Regions from separate parts of the Stenotrophomonas sp. 99219_Sma genome, predicted to be linked through region 1. Evidence: riboswitches for the same ligand, from Rfam matches in the RefSeq annotation. Region 1 holds a riboswitch; the other holds the start of a gene.
What was found. Region 1 has a riboswitch for cobalamin ahead of btuB (TonB-dependent vitamin B12 receptor). Riboswitches for the same ligand answer to the same signal wherever they lie in the genome.

Region 1 (10,288 bases):
TGGACGTACTCCTGCATCAACTGCCTGCGCGCGATGCCGTTCGTGCACGAATGGGAACGCCGCTACCGCGACCACGGCCTGGTGGTGGTCGGCGTGCACACGCCGGAATTCGCCTTCGAACGTGACCCCCGCAACGTGATGAAGGCGGTGCAGCAGCTGAAGGTCGAGTACCCGGTGGCGCTCGACAACCAGTACACGATCTGGCGCGCGTTCAACAACCGCTACTGGCCGGCGCAGTACTTCGTCGATGCGCAGGGCAACATCCGCGGCCACCAGTTCGGCGAAGGCAACTACGCGCGCTCGGAACAGATGATCCGTCGCCTGCTGACCGAAGCGGGCCAGTCGAATCTGCCGCCGCCGGCCGATCCGGCCGCCGCCGATCTGAAGGGCGTGGCCGCGCAGGCCGACATGGGCAACCTGCGTTCACCGGAAACCTATCTGGGCCACGCCCGCGCCGAGCAGTTCGCCTCGCCCGGCGGGCAGCGCAGCGACACCGCGTTCGACTACACGCTGCCCACCACTCTGGCGTTGAACCAATGGGGACTGTCCGGGCGCTGGACCGTCACCGACGAGGCCGCACAGCTGCAGCAGGCCGGTGGCCGCATCGCCTTCCAGTTCCACGCACGTGACCTGCACCTGGTGCTGGCACCGAACGAGGACGGCAAGCCAGTGCGCTTCCGCGTCTGGCTGGATGGCAAGCCGCTGCCCGCCGCCGATGCCGGCAGCGATGTCGGCGCCGATGGCAGCGGCGTGGTCAACGAACACCGCTTGTACCAGCTGGTGCGCCAGCGCGGCGCGGTCGGCCCGCATCGCTTCGAGATCGAATTTCTCGATGCGGGCGTGCAGGCCTATGCCTTCACCTTCGGTTGAAACGGGAGCACACGATGAAACTCTCTTTTGAACAAGGTATCGCCGCCGGTGTCGCCGGCTTGGTAGCTACTGCATTGATCGCTGGCGTGCTGCTGGTCGACCACGGCGCAGTCGCGGCACCGCTGGAAGCCAGCGCGCAGGCCAAGGCACTACCGGCGCCCAGCGGCGACGCCGCGTTCCGCGATGACGCCACCCATGCCAGCGTGGTGTTCGCCGGCGGTTGCTTCTGGGGCGTGCAGGGCGTGTTCCAGCACGTCAAAGGCGTGAGCAATGCGGTGTCCGGCTACATCGGTGGCAGCGCGGCCAATGCGCGCTATGAGCGCGTCAGCGGTGGCCAGACCGGTCATGCCGAGGCGGTGAAGATCGACTACGACCCGCGCCAGGTCAGCTATGGCCAGCTGATGCAGGTGTTCTTCTCGGTGGTGCACGATCCGACCCAGCTCAATCGACAGGGACCGGACCACGGCAGCCAGTACCGCTCGGCGATCTTCAGTGATGACGCACGCCAGCAGGCGGCCAGCCGCGCCTACATCGCCCAGCTCGGCCAGGCCGGCAGCTACCGCGCACCGATCGTCACCCAGCTGGTCAGCGGCCAGCACTTCTACCCGGCCGAGAGCTACCACCAGAACTACATGACCAACTACCCGCGGGCGGCCTACATCCGCTACTACGACGCACCGAAGCTGGCGGCACTGGGCAAGCAGTTCCCGGCGCTGTACCGGCGCGACGCGGCACTGGTGCCGATGCGGTAACGACCCGGGTAGTGCCGGCCGCTGGCCGGCTCCTGCGGATCTGGGGATCGCCGGCCAGCGGCCGGTACCACCTCCAAAAAGACGCACGGCCATCCAGCCGTGCGCTTGGGAAGTATCGGCCGTGCCCCGATCAGGCCCGTCCGACAACGACATGCTAGGCTCGCCATCATCATGGGTACAGAACCAGATGGCGGGAAATTCGATGGATACAGATGACCAGGGCGCGATGATCCCACCCCGCTACCAACGGCTGTCCGATGAACTGGCCGAAGCCATCCACGGCGGACGCCTTCCGGTCGGCAGCCGCCTGCCTTCACTGCGGCAGATGGCCCTGCAGCGAAGGCTCAGCCTGAACACGGTGATCGCGGCCTATCGCCAGCTGGAGGACGCCGGCCTGGTCATTCCGCGGCCCAAGGCCGGCTTCGAGGTCGCGCCGCGATTGTCGGTGCCAGAGCGTTCGCTGCGTGATACCCCGTCCGCACCCACCGCACCACTGCAGCAGGTGCTGATGGCGCGCGTGCTGGAGGCACAACGTCGCTCCGGAGTGATCGACCTGGCCTTCGCCGGTCCGCGCGGGCGCCAGTTCTATCCGGGCGCGCAGCTGGCCCGGCATACCGCGCAGGTGCTGCGGCACGGCCAGCAGACAGTGGAAACCTATGCGCGCCCAAACGGCTCCCCCAGGCTGCTGGCGCAGATCGTGCGTCGCGGTCCACGCATGGGCCTGCACACCCATAGCGAGCGGCTGCTGCTGACCCACGGCGCGATGGAGGCCCTGCAGCTGGCGTTGCGTGCGGTTACCCAACCCGGTGATGCGGTGGGCATCGAGGCGCCGTCCTACTTCAACCTGTACCCGTTGCTGGCCAACCTCGGCCTGCAGGCCATCGAGCTGCCCACCCACCCGCAGCACGGGCTGGATGTCGACGCATTGGATGCGCTGCTGGAGCACACGCCGCTGGCCGCACTGGTGGTGATGCCCACCGTGCACAATCCGCTGGGCTGCACCATGCCGACACCCGCCAAGCAACGCCTGGCCGAACTGGTCAACGCACGGCAACTGCCGCTGATCGAGGATGCGGTGTACGCCGAGCTGCAGTTCTGCGAACCGCCGGCGCCCTTGCTGAAGGCCTTCGATCGCGATGGCTGGGTGATGGTGGTCGGTGGTTTCTCCAAGACGCTGGCGCCGGATTACCGCATCGGTTGGCTGGACGGGGGGCGCTTCGCCGAGCGCATCGCACTGCTCAAGTTCCAGTCCACCGGTGGCGAGCCTCAGCTGCTGGGCGATGCGGTGGCGGCGTATCTGGAAGCAGGCAGCTACGAACACCACCTGCATCGCATGCGCCGGCTGTACCGCGAACAGGTGGGACGGCTGCGCCAGCTGGTGGCCGAACACTTCCCGGCCGGCACCCGTGCCACCGAGCCGCAAGGCGGCTTCCTGCTGTGGCTCGAACTGCCGGGCGTGGATACGCGTGAGCTGTTCGAACGTGCGCTGGTAGAGGACATCGTGTTCATGCCCGGCCAGGTGTATTCGCGTGGTGCGCGTTATCGCCACTGCCTGCGTCTGTCGTGCTGCCAGACGCTGGATGCGCGCTTCATCGGTGCGGTTGAGCGGCTCGGTGCGATCGCGAAGGAGCTGACAGCTGCAACACGGTAGTGCCGGCCGCTGGCCGGCAACCTCGGGATCGCCGGGTGGATGCAGTTGCCGGCCAGCGGCCGGCACTACCCAGGATCATTCGAGCAGGTGCGCGCTCAGCGCTTCGCCATCCGCTCCCGGCAGATACGGCAGCCGCCCCCAGCACGGCATCGGCAGGCGCTGCTGCAACGTCGCGATGTTCTCATCCTGGCGCTGCATCACCGGGTCGATGTGGTTGCCGATCCAGCCCAGGCACTCCACGCCGCTGGCCTGCAGCGACTGCGCAGTCAGCCGTGCGTGGTTGATGCAGCCCAGCCGCATGCCGACCACAAGTACTACCGGCAGATGCAATGCACGCACCAGGTCAAGCTGGTCCAGCGTGGTCGAGACCGGCGCCAGCCAACCGCCAACACCCTCCACCACCACGACATCGGCCTGCGCACGCAGACGTTCGAACGCGGCCACGATCGGTGCCAGTTCCACCTGCACGCCATCCTCGGCAGCGGCCAGCTCCGGCGCCAGCGGTTGCCGCAGCGCGTACGGGTTCAGGTCGGCATAGTCCGGCACCGGCCAACTGGCCGCCTGCAGCGCCAGCGCGTCCTCGTTGCGCAGGCCCTGCCCCAGATCTTCACTGCCACTGGCCACGGGCTTCATGCCGACTGCGCGCAGGCCGCGCCGGCGCAGTGCATGCAGCAGCGCGGTGCTGGCCGCGGTCTTGCCGATCTCGGTATCGGTGCCGGTGACGAACAGGGCAGGCGGCAGCGTGGCGGGCAACGGCATCGATAAGCTCCAGCGGGGCAACAGAGCGTGCATTATCGCCGGCCCGGCGTGCTTGCTAGACTGCGGGCATGTTCGCCAATGCCTCGCTCACCGGCAGCAAGCCGGAACAATACGCCCAGCTGCTGGAACAGGCCCGTGGCCTGGTCTACGCCGAGTCCGACCGCATCGCCAACGCGGCCAACCTCTCCGCACTGGTCTACCACGCCCTGCCCGACCTGAACTGGGTGGGCTTCTACCTGTATGACGGCAAGGAGCTGGTGGTCGGCCCGTTCCAGGGCCTGCCGGCCTGCGTGCGCATCCCGCTGGACAAGGGCGTGTGCGGTGCCGCCGCCAGCCAGCGCGTGACCCAGCGCGTGGACGACGTCGATGCCTTCCCCGGCCATATCGCCTGCGATTCGGCCTCGCGTTCGGAACTGGTGGTGCCGCTGCTGCGCGGCGATGAACTGATCGGCGTATTCGACATCGACAGCCCGAAGGTCGGCCGCTTCGATGCTGACGACCAAGCCGGCCTGGAGGCGATCGCCCGCGTGTTCGTCGAGGCGCTGGGATGAGCGCACCGAAGCTGCGCAACATCGGCCCGAAGAGTGCGGCGTGGCTGCGTCAGGTCGGCCTGCGCAGCCGCGAAGATCTGGTTGCGATCGGCGCGGTCGGTGCCTTCGTCAAGGTCAAGCGCGCCGGCTTCAAGCCCAGCCTGAACCTGCTCTATTCACTGGAAGGCGCGTTGCTGGACTGCCATTGGCAGGAACTGAGCGAGCCGCAGCGTGAGGCGCTGGTGCAGGATTACGAAGCGCGCATCGCTGCGCATCCGCTGAAGGCGGCCGGCCCCGCTTCGGGTCCGGTGCATGAGCAGCGCTTCGATGCTGACGACGACGCTGAGGACAGCGTGGCCGAGCGCGCGGACGAGGATTAAGGCCTCCGCGTTCCTGGGGATGCCGGCCAGCGGCCAGCACTACCACTGTGATGCGGGATCGGTAGCGCCGGGTCATGCCCGGCGAGTGCGGTCAGGGCTGCTGCAGCTCCAGCAGTTCGCCCACCAGCCCGACCTCGCCGCGCTCCAGCCACACCCGCAGGCGTGTGCCGTGGTCAATACGCAGGGCCCAGCACAGCGACATCGGCAGGCCGCAGACCTGCGACAGCACCATGCGCAGCGGGCCGCCGTGGCTGACCACCAGCGTCGGCACCGGATCGTCATCATCAAGCAGGCGATCCAGCGCGCGCGCGATGCGCCGCTCGAAGTGGCCCCAGCTTTCGCCGTTCGGCGGCGGGAATGCATGCGGGTCGGCATGGAAGGCCGCCAATGCATCCTCCGGCAGGTCGAACAGCGACTGCCCGTCCCAATCGCCGAAATCCAGCTCTTCCCATTCCTCGTCCGCTTCCACGTCCAGCCCGCGCGGGGTGGCCAGGGCCATCGCCGTGTGCAGCGAGCGCAGCCGCGGCGAACTGATCACCCGCTCCCAGGGCTGCGCAGCGTAGGCGTCGACCAGTTCCTGCGGCAGGCGGGCCAGCTGCGGTGGATCGCTGCGGCCATCGAGGAACTCATCGCGACCGTTGCCGGCATGGCGGACCAGGTCGAGGATCATGCGTGCGTCCTGTACAGGCAACGCGGGAAAAGCGGAAAACGGGCGGACATCGGTAACGGCACCACGGGATCGAGGGACCATTCTAAGGGCACAGCAAAGGCAGTCGAGCAGGCTCGACGCTACGGGCCGCCTGCGATGCCGTAGACTGCGCGCACTTCCAGGTGACCTGCGGCCACGGCCGGCAGGTTGAAACGGGAAGCCGGTGACGCGTGATTCCACGCCAGGCCGGCGCTGCCCCCGCAACGGTAAGCACGTCAGTTCCAGGCAACAACGCCACTGTGCCGCAGGCATGGGAAGGCGCCTGGACGGTGGCCTCGCGCCACCTGGCGGCGAGCCCGGAGACCGGCCCGGAAGCCTCAGGTCGCAATGCGGTGGGCATGGCGCTGGATGATCGCGGCCTGTGCTGCGGCGTCGGCGCATGCCTGCCTTTGCGGCTCCTCCCCTTCGCCACGCGGGCGTGCGTGGCACCTGGAGTCCCCCATGAAGCTGCAGTCCCGAATGCTGTCCCTGGCCGTGCTGGCCGCCCTGCCCGCGCTGGCCCAGGCCGCCAATGACACCACCGCGCTCGACCAGATCCTGGTCACCGCCACCCGCACCCCGATCGCCCTGCAGGACAGCATCGCGCCGGCCCAGGTGATCGACCGCGCGCAGATCGAATCCAGCCAGGCCACGTCGCTGCAGGAACTGCTGCGCGGCCGCGCCGGCATCAACCTGACCAACTCCGGCGGCCTCGGCAAGCAGAGCTCGCTGTTCCTGCGCGGCACCAACTCGGGCCACACCGTGGTGCTGGTGGATGGCGTGCGCATCAACAGTGCCGACCTCGGCCTGGCCATGTACCAGGACCTGCCACTGGCGCAGATCGAACGCGTGGAAATCGTGCGCGGCCCGCAGTCCAGCCTGTACGGTGCCGACGCCATTGGTGGCGTGATCCAGATCTTCACCCGCCGCAACCAGGGCGATTTCGCTCCGCACTTCCAGCTCGGCGGTGGCAGCAACGGCCTGCGCGAAGCCAGCGGCGGCATCGGCGGTGGCACCGAACGCGGCTGGTTCGGCGCCGACATCGCCTACCAGCATTCCGACGGCATCGATGCCTGCCGCGGCTCCGCCTCGGTGTTCACCGCAGGCTGCTTTGCCGACGAGCACGACCGCGACGGCTACCGCAACCTGTCCAAGAGCCTGCGCGGCGGCTACAGCTTCAACGACCAGTGGACCGTGGAAGGCAGCGCACTGCGCGCCGACGGCAAGAACCACTACGACGGTTACTACAACTATTCGGAAACCCGCCAGCAGGTGCTCGCTGGCAAAGTGCGCTACACCCCGTCTGAACGCCTGGCTTTCACAGCCAACGTCGGCCGCAGTGACAACGAGTCGGACAACTTCGGCGCACCGGGGGTGTTCGGCAGCGCGCAGACCCATCGTGACAGCGCCTCGCTGCAGGGCGACTTCGGCGTGGCCGAGGGCCAGCTGCTGAGTGCAGGCGTGGATTGGAGCGAAGACAAACTGGACGGCAGCAGCGCCGGATATCTCGTCGACAGCCGCCGCAACACCGGCGTGTTCGTGCAGTACCAGGGTCGCTTCGGCCGCCATCAGCTGCAGGCCAGCGCGCGCAATGACGACAACCAGCAGTTCGGCAACCATGCCACCGGCAGCGTGGGCTGGGCGATGGAACTGGAGCACGGCCTGCGCGTCAATGCCAGCTACGGCACGGCGTTCAAGGCGCCGACCTTCAGCGACCTGTACGACCCGTGGAGCGGCGTGCCGACGTTGAACCCGGAGAAGTCCAAGAGCGCCAACCTCGGTGTTTCGCAGCAGGGCCAGGGCTGGCACTGGGGCCTGGACGTCTATGAGACCCGCATCGATGACCTGATCACCTACGATGCGTCCACGATGAAAATGCAGCAGGTGGAGAAGGCGCGCATCCGCGGTGCCGAGCTGACCGGTGGCGTGCTGTTGGCCGGTTTCGACATCAACGCGCAGCTGAGCTACACCGACCCGCGCAACCGCACCCATGGCAGCACCCAGTTCGACAACTGGCTGCCGCGCCGTGCGCAGCAGACCGCGCGCCTGGACGTCGACCGCCGCTTCGGTGACGTCCGCGCCGGCCTGACCGTGCAGGGTGCGGGCAAGCGCTATGACAACGCCAGCAACTCGGTGAAGGTTGGCGGCTACGGCACGCTGGACCTGCGCGCCGAGTACGCGCTGACGCCGTCGTGGTCGCTGCTGGCGCGCGCCGCCAACGTATTCGACCGCACGTATGAAACCGTGGCGTGGTTCAACCAGCCGGGCCGCGAGTACCAGCTGAGCGTGCGTTACCAGCCGAAGTGACCGCGACGGTCATGGCAGTGCCGGCCGCTGGCCGGCACTACCATGACCTTCGGCAACGCATCCCGGGTTGCCGGCCAGCGGCCGGCACTACCCAATGCGCCGATCCGGGATTGCCGGCCAGCGGCCGGCACTACCCATTTCGTCAGCCCGGGTTACCGGCCGGCGACCAGGGATGTCCGTTGCATCAGCCCTGCAACCCCGGCAACTCACGCAGGTCGTCGATCACCGCCACCGCATGCGCGGTGGCCAGGTCCAGGCCACGCGGATAGCCGTAACGCACCAGTGCGATCGGCATGCCCGCATCTTCGGCGGCGCGGTAGTCGGTCAACGAATCACCCACCATCAGGCATGCGTCCACCGGCAGCCCGAAGTGCGCGGCGACGTGCCGCAGCGGTTCACCACTGGGCTTGCGCTGCGGCAGGGAGTCGCCACCCAACACCAGCGCGAACGCATCACCGATGCCCAGGTGCTGCAGCAGCGGTGGCACCAGCGCTTCGGGCTTGTTGGTGCAGATCGCCAGCGGCACGTTGCGCGCACGCAGCTGCGTCAGCGCTTCGGCCACGCCATCGAACAGGCGCGGGCTGCGCAGCAGGCACTCACGGTAGTGCACCATGAACACCGGCATCACTTCGGCCAGGTCGACTTCGCGACCGGCGGCATGCACGGCCTGCTCGACCAGGCGGCGCACACCATCTCCGATCCAGCCCAGCACCGTGGCTTCCGGCACGCGTGCCACACCGATGTCCTCCAGCGTGCGGTTCAGTGCTTCGGCGATATCGGCGGCGCTGTCGACCAGCGTGCCATCAAGGTCGAACACGACCAGCGGATAGGGATACGACAAGGGACGGCACCTGCATGACGTGGGGCCGTCCATTGTACGCCGCTGGTTTTTGCGCCGATCCGCCTCAGCCGATCCGGCGCGCGCGGGTCGCCAGGAAGGTGGGCAGATAGCGATCGATCAGGAAGCGCGGCTGCGGCTGCCAGTCTTCCATGAAGCGATCGATGATGAAGCCGGCATCGAGCTGACCACCGATCAGTTCGGTCAGGCTGTGGCCGAAGGTCAGCGCGTCACCCCGTGCCAGCTTCGCCTCGCGCTCGGCCGGCGCCAGGTCTTCCAGGTCCGAATAGGGAATGGCGTACTGTGGCCGGATCAGGCCTTGTGCATCCAGCTGCGGATCGCGCGCGCCAACGAACAGCACCGGGTTGTAGAAGCTGGCCATCAGCATGCCATCGCGTGCCAGCACGCGGCGGCACTCGGTCCACACCGGGCGCACATCAGGCACGTACAGGTTCGAGATCGGGTGGAACACCACATCGAAACTGTCGTTGGCAAACACGTGCAGATCGCGCATGTCGCCCTGCACGGTGCGCAGCTGCAGGCCATCGCGCGCGGCGACCCTGCGGTCCTGTTCCAGCTGCCCGTCGGAGAGATCGAACACGGTGACGTCAGCGCCCGCAGCGGCCAGCACCGGTGCCTGCTGGCCACCGCCCGAGGCCAGGCACAGGATGCGACGGCCGCGCACATCACCCATCCAGTCCAGTGGCAACGCGCGGGGCGTCAGGTGCACCTGCCAGCGGCCTTCGCGCGCGGCGGCAATCGTTGAACTTTCCACCGGGCGCGACCATTCGCGCACTTCGCTGGCCTGGCGGTCCCAGGCAGCACGGTTGTGGTCGATCAAGGCCTGTCCATGGTTCATGTGTTCTCCTTGCCCGGTGGGCGCCAATCCAGATCCTGGAAGGCCGGGCTGGCGAAGCACTCGGCCAGGAAGTCCAGGAATCGCCGCATGATAGCGGGCTGCTGGCGCCGTGACGCGTACACGGCATGAATGCCGAGTTCGTCCAGGCTGAATTCGGGCAGCAGTTCGATCAGTTCGCCACTGCGCAGCAGCGGCGCCACCTGGTAGGTCGGCAGCATGGCGATGCCGGCACCGGCGCGCACCGCCTCCAGCAGCAGCGAGGCCTCGTTGGCACTGATGTTGCCACCCACCGCCACCGACAGCGAACGCCCATCGCGGTGCAGCTGCCACAGGCTCTTGCCGACGTAGTGGTGGGTCAGGCAGTTGTGCGCGGCCAGGTGCTCGGGGGCGGTCGGTGTGCCACGTGCCTGCAGGTAGGATGGCGTCGCGCACAGCACCGAGCGGCAGGTGGCCAGCCGCCGTGCGATCAGGCTGGGATCGATCTGGCGCGCGATGCGCACGGCCAGGTCCACCCGCTCCTCCACCAGGTTCACCGTGCGGTCGACCAGCAGCAGCTCGATGCGCGCCGCCGGATGGCGCGCGACGAAGCCGGCCACCGCCCGCGCCAGGTGGCTCTGCCCGAATGAGACGCTGGCGGTCACCCGCAGCGTACCG
Region 2 (10,288 bases), 280 kb from region 1:
GCTCACACCCGCCAGGCCGGCGCCATGCCGGCCTGCAGGTGCTCGAACAGCGCGCGGATCTTGGCAGTGAAATCGCGGCGGTCGCTGACGCAGAAATAGACCTCCATCGGCTCCGGGCGCCATGCAGTGTCGGCGCCGAACACTGCCTGCAGGCGGCCATCGCGCAGGTACGGCTCTGCCACGAATGCGGCCAGCCGGGTGATGCCGGCACCGGCTGCGGCCAGCGTCGCCAGCGCATCGATGTCATCGCAGACCATGCTCGGCGGCAGTGCGGCGTCCACGCGCTGGCCATCCTTCAGCAGTCCCCAGCGCAGCGGCCGGCCGTCGGTGGGAAAGCGGTGCAGCAGCCCGCGATGGCCGCTCAGCTCGGAGGGTTGCTGCGGGGTGCCGTGTGCCTTCAGGTAGGCCGGCGAGGCGCAGAACACGAACGGCACGCGCGCCAGCTGCCGTGCGACGACCCCGTCCTCCAGCTGTGCACCGATGCGGATGCTGGCATCCACCGCTTCCGGGCCGTGCTGCACGGCGCGATCGGTCAGCCGCAGCTCCAGCTGCAGTTGCGGGTAGCGCTGCTGCAGCGAAGGCAGCAACGGCGCAAGCACGTGGCGACCGAACGCGCTGCTGCTGGCGATGCGCAGCGGTCCTGCCGGTTCGATGTCACCGGAGGTGACCATCGCCTGCGCGCGCGCCAGGTCGGCTTCGATGTGGCGCACCTGCGCCAGGTACAACGCGCCGGCCTCGCTGAGGGCCAGCTGGCGCGTACTTCGGTTCAGCAACCGTACGCCCAGATGCGCCTCCAGCCGGTTGATGTTCTGGCCGACTGCGGTGGCGCTGATGCCAAGGATGCGGGCCGCTGCGGCAATGCTGCCGGTCTCTGCGGTGCGGGTGAAGCTGCGGATCAGTTGCAACAGGTTCATGACCGACCAGCTTGCCATGGAGAAACCCAAGTATCGCTTGGGACTGAACCAAGCAGGTCGGTTGCATCGGTGACCATCGATCCCGAGGGCAGGTCGCTGCCCTACACTCGGGCGATGCGCCCCGATTCCATCCTGACCCTGTCCTGCCCCGACCGTACCGGCATCGTCTACCGCGTTTCCGGCCTGCTGTTCGACCACGGCTGCAACATTCTCGACGCCCAGCAGTTCGGCGACGAGGAAAGCGGCCGCTTCTTCCTGCGCGTGCACTTCGACCGCGATGCTGGTCTGCCGCTGGAGACCGTGCACGCGGCCATGGCTACGCTTGCCACCAGCTTCGGCATGGACTGGCAGCTGCATGATGGCCGCCGCCGCGCGCGCCTGCTGGTGCTGGTCAGTAAGCAAGGGCACTGCCTCAATGATCTGCTGTTCCGCGCCCACAGCGGCCAGCTGAAGGTCGACATCGCCGCAGTGGCGTCCAACCACGCCGACTTCGCACCGCTGGCAGCGTCCTACCAGGTGCCGTTCCACCACCTGCCGGTGACCGCCGATACGCGTGCGGTGCAGGAGCAACAGATCATCGACCTGGTCGAGCGCGAACGTATCGACCTGGTGGTACTGGCGCGCTACATGCAGATCCTGTCACCCACGTTGTGCCGCGCCCTGGCCGGCCGTGCGATCAACATCCACCACAGCTTCCTGCCCAGCTTCAAGGGCGCGCAGCCGTATCATCAGGCGCACGCACGCGGGGTCAAGATCATCGGCGCCACCGCGCACTACGTCACCGAGGATCTGGACGAAGGCCCGATCATCGAACAGGACGTGGCCCGCGTGGACCACGCCATGGCGCCGCGCGAACTGGTGCGGCTGGGCAGCGATACCGAATCGCTGGTGCTGGCACGCGCCGTGCGCCGCCATGTGGAACACCGCATCCTGCTCAACGGGCACCGTACGGTCGTGTTCCGGTAATCGCCCATCCCGCGTCCGCCGGGCATGGCCCGGCACTACCGAATCCTGATTTCATCCAATGAAAAGCCCCCGGTTCGGCCGTCCCGCGATCTGTAGGGGGGCGTAGTTAGGGGGCTGGATGAATCGATTGTGTTGTCGTGGGCAGGAGCGCGCAAGCGGCATAAGCGACGTGCGCGGTAGCGCCGGGCCGTGCCCGGCGGTGGTGGGTCAGGCGATCGAAATCCCCGCCTTGCCCAGCGCTTCACGCACCATCGCGTCGTTGGCGTCGGTCACCGGCTTGGTCAGCTCCCACAGGAATTTCACCCGGAAGCCGGACTTCACCGCGTCCTGCGCGCTCCACAGCACGCAGTAGTCGCGGGCCAGGCCGCACACGTGCACTTCGCGGATGCGGCGTTCGTGCAGCCAGCCTGCCAGGCCGGTGGCCGGGCGCTCGCCATCGGGGCCATGGTTCTCGCGGAAGGCGCTGTACGAATCCACCTGTTGGCGCGTGCCCTTGCGCAGGATCAGGTCGGCCACGGTCCAGTCCACGCCCGGGTGCAGCGCGGCACCGGCGCTGCCCTGCACGCAGTGGTCCGGCCACAGGGTCTGCGGCTGCGCGTGCAGCAGGATGGTCTCGAAGGGCCGTCGGCCGGGATGCTGGCTGGCGAACGAGGCGTGGTCGGCCGGGTGCCAGTCCTGTGTCGCCACCACGGTGCCGTAGCGGCGCTGCGCCAGTAGATCGGCGATCGGTGCCACCAGCGCATCGCCCTGGTCGCAGGCCAGCGCACCGCCGGGCATGAAGTCCGGCTGCAGGTCGATCACCAGCAGGGCGACATCGGCGGGCAGGGCGGTCATGGCAGTTCCGGTACAGCAGAAGGGGCGACCAGCGTGGCCGCCCCATGCGCACACGTCAATCGCCCTGCGGCGTCTCAGCGTCCTGCCCGTAGTACAGCAGGCCGATCTTGATCCGTTCGCGGCCGTTCTCGCGGCGGTGGCGGTTGGCATCGCGCAGCGAGTACACGCAGCCGCAGTATTCCTGCTGGTAGAACTGCTCGCGCTTGCTGATCTCGACCATGCGGCTGGCGCCGCCGCCCTTGCGCCAGTTGTAGTCCCAGTACTGCAGGCCTTCATAGCGGGATGCAGCGCGGATGCCACAGTCGTTGATCTGCGCCATGTTCTTCCAGCGCGAAATGCCCAGCGACGAACTGATGGTGTCGTAGCCGTGCTCGTGCGCATACAGCGCGGTGCGCTCGAAACGCATGTCGAAGCACATCGTGCAGCGGATACCACGCTCGGGCTCGTTCTCCATGCCGCGTGCACGGCTGAACCAGTTGTCCGTGTCGTAATCGCAGTCGATGAAGGGAATGTTGTGCTGTTCGGCGAAGCGGATATTCTCCTGCTTGCGCAGCTCGTACTCCTTCACCGGGTGGATGTTGGGGTTGTAGAAGAAGATCGCGTAGTCGATCCCGGAGGCGGTGATCGCCTCCATCACTTCGCCGGAGCAGGGTGCGCAGCACGAGTGCAGCAGCAGGCGCTGGCCGTTTTCGGGCAGGGACAGGGTGGGGCGTTGGAGCTCGGTCATCGTCAGGTACCGCATGGACCGCCGGCAACGGCGGTGGCCCATGCATCAGCGCGTGGGTGAACAGGTCTGGCCGGAAACCGTGAACAGGACGCACGCGGCCGCACCGCCTGCACGCGCAGGACAACGACGGCCCCGGCAACCTCCCCGCGGAGATTCCAGGTCGAGTCAGGGGACGGTCGTGTCCCCCGGCCGGGGCCGGTATTCGGGCTGATGGACACGGGCCGCAGCCCACCTACTACCTGCCGCTTCCCAGGCGTGAGCCCAGTGCTGTTGGCAGGATTCGTTTCCATTCACCGCTGCGGGGCAGCTCCGGAATGGGCGCGCAAGGCGCCTTCACCGGATTCCCGTTTAAATCCCTGCCGCCATCAATGCCACGGCAAGGATACCTTCGGCGTGCCCACGGTGGACGCGTCGAGGCCAATGGTCAAGGGTCAATGAAAGCGCAGGGCTGTGGCTCGCTTCTCAGGCTGTGAGAGCGCCTCTTGCCATACTGGGCACCGACAGACGGGAGGTGGCTCGTGGCGGCGAAGTACTGCGATCTGGTCATGAAAGGCGGCATCACCAGCGGCATCGTGTACCCCAATGCGGTACTGGCGCTGGCCCGCGAATATCGCTTCAAGAGCATCGGCGGCACCTCGGCCGGCGCCATCGCCGCGGCGGTGGCGGCCGCGGCGGCGTGCGGTGATCGCCGCCAGCAGGCGGGTGAACACCTGCCCGGCGATGCAGGCTACAGCGGGCTGTCGGCGGTGTCGGCGCAGCTGTCGCGGCGTGGCTTCATCTACAGCCTGTTCCAGCCGGCGCGAGGCGCTCGTGCAGCGTATCGGCTGCTGGTGGTGCTGACCGGCAATGCCCGCCTGCCGCACAAACTGCTGTGCCTGGCCATCGCGGTATTCGAGATCGCGCCGCTGGAAGTGCTGGTGTCGCTGTCGCTGCTGCTCGGCCTGGGCTGGTGGGGCGGCGGTTGGAGCGGCGTGGCCGCCACGCTGCTGCCATCACTGCTGTGCGCGTACGGTGCCGGCGTGGCCGGTGCCGCGCTGCGGGTAGCGCGGGTGGCGCGCCGTAACCTGCTGGGCCTGTGCAGCGGCCTCGGCCGCGATGCACGCACGCCGGCATTGACCGAATGGTTGCACGAGTGCCTGCAGCAGCTGTCCGGCAAGCCGCTGGATGCACCGCTCACCTTCGCCGACCTGCACGATGCGCCGCGCTATGCCGGCGAGCCGGACAGCCCGCATGCGATCAGCCTGCAGATGATCACCACCTGTGTGTCGCACAACGAGCCGCGCACGCTGCCGCTGGGCGGCGCGCAGTTCTGGTTCCTGCGCGAGGAGTTCGAGCAGCTGTTTCCGGCCAGCGTGGTGCAGTGGCTGGTGACGCAGGCCGGCCCGCCACTGGAGGTGGAGGGGCGCCGGTACTACCACCTGCCGCAGGGCCCGAAGCTGCCGGTGCTGGTGGCCACGCGCATGAGCCTGAGCTTCCCGCTGCTGATCAGCGCGGTGCCGTTGCATGAGCCCTCACGCCGCGAGCGTCGCTGCGAACCGACCGCACCTGCGGCCGACCAGGAGCACAATGTGGCCGACAGCATGGAAGGGCTGACCAGTGCCGGGCAGACCTGCGGCCCGGTGATCACCGCCTTCCGCATCTGCTGGTTCTCCGATGGTGGCATCAGCAGCAACTTCCCGATCCACCTGTTCGATGCCGCGTTGCCGCGCTGGCCGACCTTCGCCATCAATCTGGTCTACCCGCAGCACGCCGAAGACGTGAGCCACGGCAGCAGTGGCCGACAGGCGCTGGAACATGCCGTGTTCCTGCCCACCGAGAACCGCCACGGTTGGCAGCGTACCTACCAGTCGATCGCCACGCCGTTGGCGGCCGCCGAGCTGGGCCGCTTCCTGTTCGCGGTGGTGGCGACCATGCAGAACTGGCGCGACCTGCTGCAGGCGCGTGCCCCGGGCTACCGCGACCGCATCGTGCACGTCAGCCTGCAGGGCGACGAGGGCGGCATGAACCTGGACATGCCGCAGGACGTGCTGACCCGCATCGCCGACAAGGGCAGCCTGGCCGGTGCGCGCTTCTGTTCGTTCTCGTTCGAGAACCACTATTGGATCCGCTGGCGCAACCTGGCCTCGGCCTACCAGCGCTACACGCTGGAAGTGGCGCGCACCGACGACCCGGCGCAGCAGGTACTGGCCTACCGCGCGGCGTACTCGATGGTTGCCAGTGGCCAGCCGACGCCACCGTCGTACAAGCTGGGCTCGGAAGACAAGCGGCTGGCATCGCAGCAGTTGTGGGGGCTGATGGTCGAGCAGGGACGTACCTGGGAGGACCTCGGCCCGGACCTCACCGACGGCGCACCGCGCCCGCTGCCGCAGATGAAGGTCACGCCGATCTACTGACCCGGTAGTAGATCCACGCCATGCGTGGATGGAACCCCATCGAAATCAAATATTTCGAACATTCATCGAAGAGCATCCACGCACGACGTGGATCCACCGTGTCGACCAAGGTCGACACCTACCCACAGCAGCAAAGGATGCCGTTTCGACAGCTCGCGGAGACCTGTCGAAGGGGGGTGGGTCCGGTTGCGGGGGCGTGAGCCGCATGGGCCCGAGGCATGCCTCGGGCGGGTTGGGCAGGACGCCCAACCCCGGTCTTGCCGTGTGCGCAGGACTGCGCACACGAGCAAGCGGCGACCGAGCTTACATGGGTGAGGGCGCTTTGCTTGCGAAGCATTGCTTCGCAAGCGCCCGAACGCACAGCCGCCAGCGGCTGGGCCGGGCCCCGGAGGGGGACTTGCAGCGTCCCCCGCAACCGGACCCACCCCGCCATCCCACGGAATGCCAGCTGTTGCTTTTGAGGTTGCCGGCCAGCGGCCGGCACTACCTCAGGTGCAGGACGCAGCCCTGCCGAACCACCCCTACCTCCCCGGCAACTGCGCGAACGCGCGCTGCATGCAGTCCTCCCGCGGGCACACCCGGCAACCCGGCCCGATCGACACCGAATTACCCGGGCTCTGCACATCCAGCCCCAGCGAATACACCAGTCGCTCGGCATGCTGCAGATCGCAGCCCAGCGCCACCGCGAAGGTCTTGCGTGGCTGGCCATGGCCCACCGGGCCACTGCTGACCTGCCGTGCCAGCCAGAAGTGGCGCCGGCCATCGGGCATGCGCGCGGTCTGCGTCAGGATCCGCCCGGGCTGGTTGAACGCCTCGTAGACGATCCACAGCGGGCACGAACCACCCACCTGCGAGAAGTGGAAATCGGTGGCGGAGTGGCGCTTGGACACATTGCCGGCGCGATCCACGCGGATGAAGAAAAACGGCAGGCCAGGCGCACTGCGTCGCGCCAGCGTGCTCAGCCGGTGGCAGACCGCTTCGAAGCCGACGCCGAACTGATGCGCCAGCAGTTCGATGTCGTAGCTGCTGGTTTCCGCCGCACGCAGGAAGCGCATGTACGGCATCACCAGCGCGCCGGCGAAATAGTTGGAAAGACCGATCCGCGCCTGCGCAATGCGCGCGTCGTCGGTGAACCCGGCGCGCGCCACCACCGCATCGATCTGCGGCAGGTAGCCGTGAAGGGCCAGCTCGGCCGCCATCTGGAACGCCTGCTGGCCGGGCTCCAGGTAATCGGGCAGCCACAGCCGCCGCGCACCGGCATCGTATTGCCGCTTTTCGCGCCCGGCCTGCAGTGCGGCCACTTCCACCAGCACGCCATGGCGGTCGGCCAGCAGCTGGCGCAGCCGCGGTGCCACGTGCCCGGGCGACAGCCCCCACTCGGCGAACAGCTGCTCGGCCAGCTCGTCCAGCTCGGGAATGTGGTTGTGCATGCGGTTGAAGAACTCGCGCACCTGATCGCCAGCGGGCAGGGTGCTGCCGGCGCCGGGCTCGCCCAGCTGGAATTCCAGTGCGGCGGCATGCTCGCGCAGCGCCAGGTGGCGGCGGTGCAGGTCCAGCAGCGCGCGGCTGACCTGCGGCAGGTTGCCGGCCAGCGCGCGCAGTTCGGTGGCGCTGACCTCGGCCAGGCCCAGGTCACGCAGGGTCTCGCCCAGCGCTTCCTGCAGCGCGGCGGGCTCATCCTCGTCGAACAGTGCGGAAACGTCGCCCAATACCTCGCCCAGCTTCTTCTGCACAGCCGGGGTCAGTGGGCGCTTGTTGCGCTCGATCTGGTTCAGGTAGCTGGCCGACAGCCCCAGCGCCCGTGCCAGATCCGCCTGGCTGTAGCCGCGCTGCTCGCGCAGCCGCAGCAGGCGCAGGCCAAGTTGTCGCTGGGGGGCTGAATAATTCACAGAATTAACATGAATCGTCTGGCGTGTTGGCCAGATTAAGCGGATTCAGCCCGGAAATCGAGGTGGGTGCTGTGAATAATGCCAAGCATCTTTCGCACCCTGTGGGATTGTCGTCATGACTGTTGCAGCGCCCCGTATCCGCATGCTGATCGATGGCCAGTTCGTTGAATCGGCCACCTCCCACTGGCAGGACGTGATCAATCCGGCCACCCAGGACGTGCTGGCCAAGGTGCCGTTCGCCACCACCGGCGAAGTGGACGCCGCCGTCGCCGCCGCCAAGGAAGCCTTCAAGACCTGGCGCAAGACCCCGATTGGCACCCGTGCGCGCATCTTCCTGAAGTACCAGCAGCTGATCCGCGAGAACATGAGCGAGCTGGCCCACATCCTCACCGCCGAACAGGGCAAGACCCTGCCGGACGCCGAAGGCGATGTGTTCCGCGGCCTGGAAGTGGTCGAGCACGCCGCCGCCATCGGCAACCTGCAGCTGGGCGAACTGGCCAACAACGTGGCCAATGGCGTGGACACCTACACGATCATGCAGCCGCTGGGCGTGTGCGCCGGCATCACCCCGTTCAACTTCCCGGCGATGATCCCGCTGTGGATGTTCCCGATGGCGATTGCAACGGGCAACACCTTCATCCTCAAGCCGTCCGAGCAGGACCCGATGGTCACCATGCGCCTGGTCGAGCTTGCGCTGGAAGCCGGCATTCCGAAGGGCGTGCTGAACGTCGTCCACGGTGGCGAGGAAGTGGTCAACGCGATCTGCGACCACCCGGACATCAAGGCCGTGTCGTTCGTCGGTTCCACCCGCGTCGGCACCCACGTCTACAACCGTGCCTCGCTGGCCGGCAAGCGCGTGCAGTGCATGATGGGCGCCAAGAACCACGCCGTGGTGCTGCCGGACGCCAACAAGGAGCAGACCCTCAACGCGATGGTCGGTGCCGCCTTCGGTGCCGCTGGCCAGCGCTGCATGGCCGCCTCCACCCTGGTGCTGGTCGGTGAAGCACGCAACTGGGTGCAGGACCTGGTCACCAAGGCCAAGACCCTGAAGGTCAGCGGCGGCACCGTCGCCGGCACCGACGTCGGTCCGGTCATTTCCTGCAGCGCCCGCGAGCGCGTGGAAGGCCTGATCGCGTCGGGCGTGGAGCAGGGCGCCAAGCTGGTGCTGGATGGCCGCAAGCCGCAGGTCGATGGTTTCGAGAAGGGCAACTTTGTCGGTCCGACCATCTTTGCCGGTGTCACCACCGACATGCGCATCTACCAGGAAGAAATCTTCGGGCCGGTGCTGGTCATCCTCGAAGCGGAGACGCTGGAAGAGGCCATCGCGATGGTCAACAGCAACCCGAACGGCAACGGGACCGCACTGTTCACCCAGTCCGGCGCCGCCGCGCGCAAATTCCAGGAAGACATCGACGTCGGCCAGGTCGGCATCAACGTGCCGATCCCGGTGCCGGTGCCGCTGTTCTCGTTCACCGGTTCGCGCGCGTCCAAGCTGGGCGACCTGGGTCCGTATGGCAAGCAGGTGGTGTTGTTCTACACCCAGACCAAGACGGTCACCGCGCGCTGGTTCGATGACGAGACGCTCAGCCACGGCGTCAACACCACGATCAGCCTGAAGTAACGGCAGGAGCAGCCATGAGCCACTCGATGACGACGGAACTGGAAGAAGCGCAGCAGGCGTACCGCGAGGCGGCGCACGACTTCGCACAGGCCGAACTGGCGCCGCACGCCGCGCGATGGGATGCGGAGGGCATCTTTCCGCGCGAGGCGATCGCCAAGGCCGGTGAACTGGGCTTCTGCGGCCTGTACATGGACCCGGAAGTGGGCGGCAGCGGCCTGAGCCGACTGGACGCCGCCGTCGTCATCGAGGAGCTCGCCAACGTCGATCCGTCGACCGCGGCGTACATCAGCATCCACAACATGGCCTCGTGGATGGTGTCCAAGTGGGGCCAGCCGGCACTGCGCGATGCGTGGGGCACCGATCTGTCTTCGGGCAACAAGCTGGCCTCGTACTGCCTGACCGAACCCGGTGCAGGTTCCGATGCGGCCTCGCTGAAGACCACCGCCGTGCGCGATGGCGACTTCTATGTGCTGAACGGCTCCAAGGCCTTCATTTCCGGCGCCGGTGCCACTGAACTGCTGGTGGTGATGGCGCGTACCGGTGGTGCCGGTGCCGGCGGTGTCAGCGCCATTGCGGTGCCGGCGGACCTGCCGGGCATCAGCTTCGGCCGCAAGGAAGAGAAGATGGGCTGGAACAGCCAGCCCACCCGTGGCATCACCTTCGAAAACGTCCGCGTGCCGGTCAGCCACCTTCTGGGAGAGGAAGGCGGCGGCTTCAAGCTGGCGATGAAGGGGCTCGATGGCGGCCGCATCAACATCGCCGCCTGCTCGCTGGGCGCCGCGCAGGGTGCGCTGGACGCTGCACGCCGCTACATGGGCGAGCGCCGCCAGTTCGGCAAGGCACTGGCCGAGTTCCAGGCCCTGCAGTTCAAGCTGGCCGACATGGTCACCCAGCTGGTGGCCGCCCGGCAGATGGTGCACACCGCTGCGCGCAAGCTCGATGCC

Region 2: it holds a riboswitch for cobalamin, as region 1 does, so the genes downstream of both, ACZK13_RS01000 (epoxyqueuosine reductase QueH) here and btuB (TonB-dependent vitamin B12 receptor) in region 1, are expected to answer to the same signal.

The regions. Positions count from the first base shown of each region.
Region 1 covers NZ_CM151117.1:504,797-515,084, reverse strand. The annotation lists gene ACZK13_RS02375 (cytochrome c biogenesis protein DipZ) at 1-870, shown strand, start outside; gene msrA (peptide-methionine (S)-S-oxide reductase MsrA) at 885-1,622, shown strand; gene ACZK13_RS02365 (aminotransferase-like domain-containing protein) at 1,825-3,273, shown strand; gene bioD (dethiobiotin synthase) at 3,349-4,032, opposite strand; gene ACZK13_RS02355 (GAF domain-containing protein) at 4,101-4,583, shown strand; gene ACZK13_RS02350 (TfoX/Sxy family protein) at 4,580-4,942, shown strand; gene ACZK13_RS02345 (histidine phosphatase family protein) at 5,034-5,612, opposite strand; cobalamin riboswitch at 5,755-5,977, shown strand; gene btuB (TonB-dependent vitamin B12 receptor) at 6,093-7,937, shown strand; gene gph (phosphoglycolate phosphatase) at 8,122-8,778, opposite strand; gene ACZK13_RS02330 (class I SAM-dependent methyltransferase) at 8,843-9,634, opposite strand; gene ACZK13_RS02325 (LysR family transcriptional regulator) at 9,631-10,288, opposite strand, start outside.
Region 2 covers NZ_CM151117.1:226,284-236,571, forward strand. The annotation lists gene ACZK13_RS00985 (LysR family transcriptional regulator) at 3-914, opposite strand; gene purU (formyltetrahydrofolate deformylase) at 1,029-1,880, shown strand; gene pncA (bifunctional nicotinamidase/pyrazinamidase) at 2,088-2,714, opposite strand; gene ACZK13_RS01000 (epoxyqueuosine reductase QueH) at 2,770-3,456, opposite strand; cobalamin riboswitch at 3,618-3,832, opposite strand; gene ACZK13_RS01005 (patatin-like phospholipase family protein) at 3,987-5,834, shown strand; gene ACZK13_RS01010 (helix-turn-helix domain-containing protein) at 6,356-7,723, opposite strand; gene ACZK13_RS01015 (CoA-acylating methylmalonate-semialdehyde dehydrogenase) at 7,839-9,344, shown strand; gene ACZK13_RS01020 (acyl-CoA dehydrogenase family protein) at 9,359-10,288, shown strand, end outside.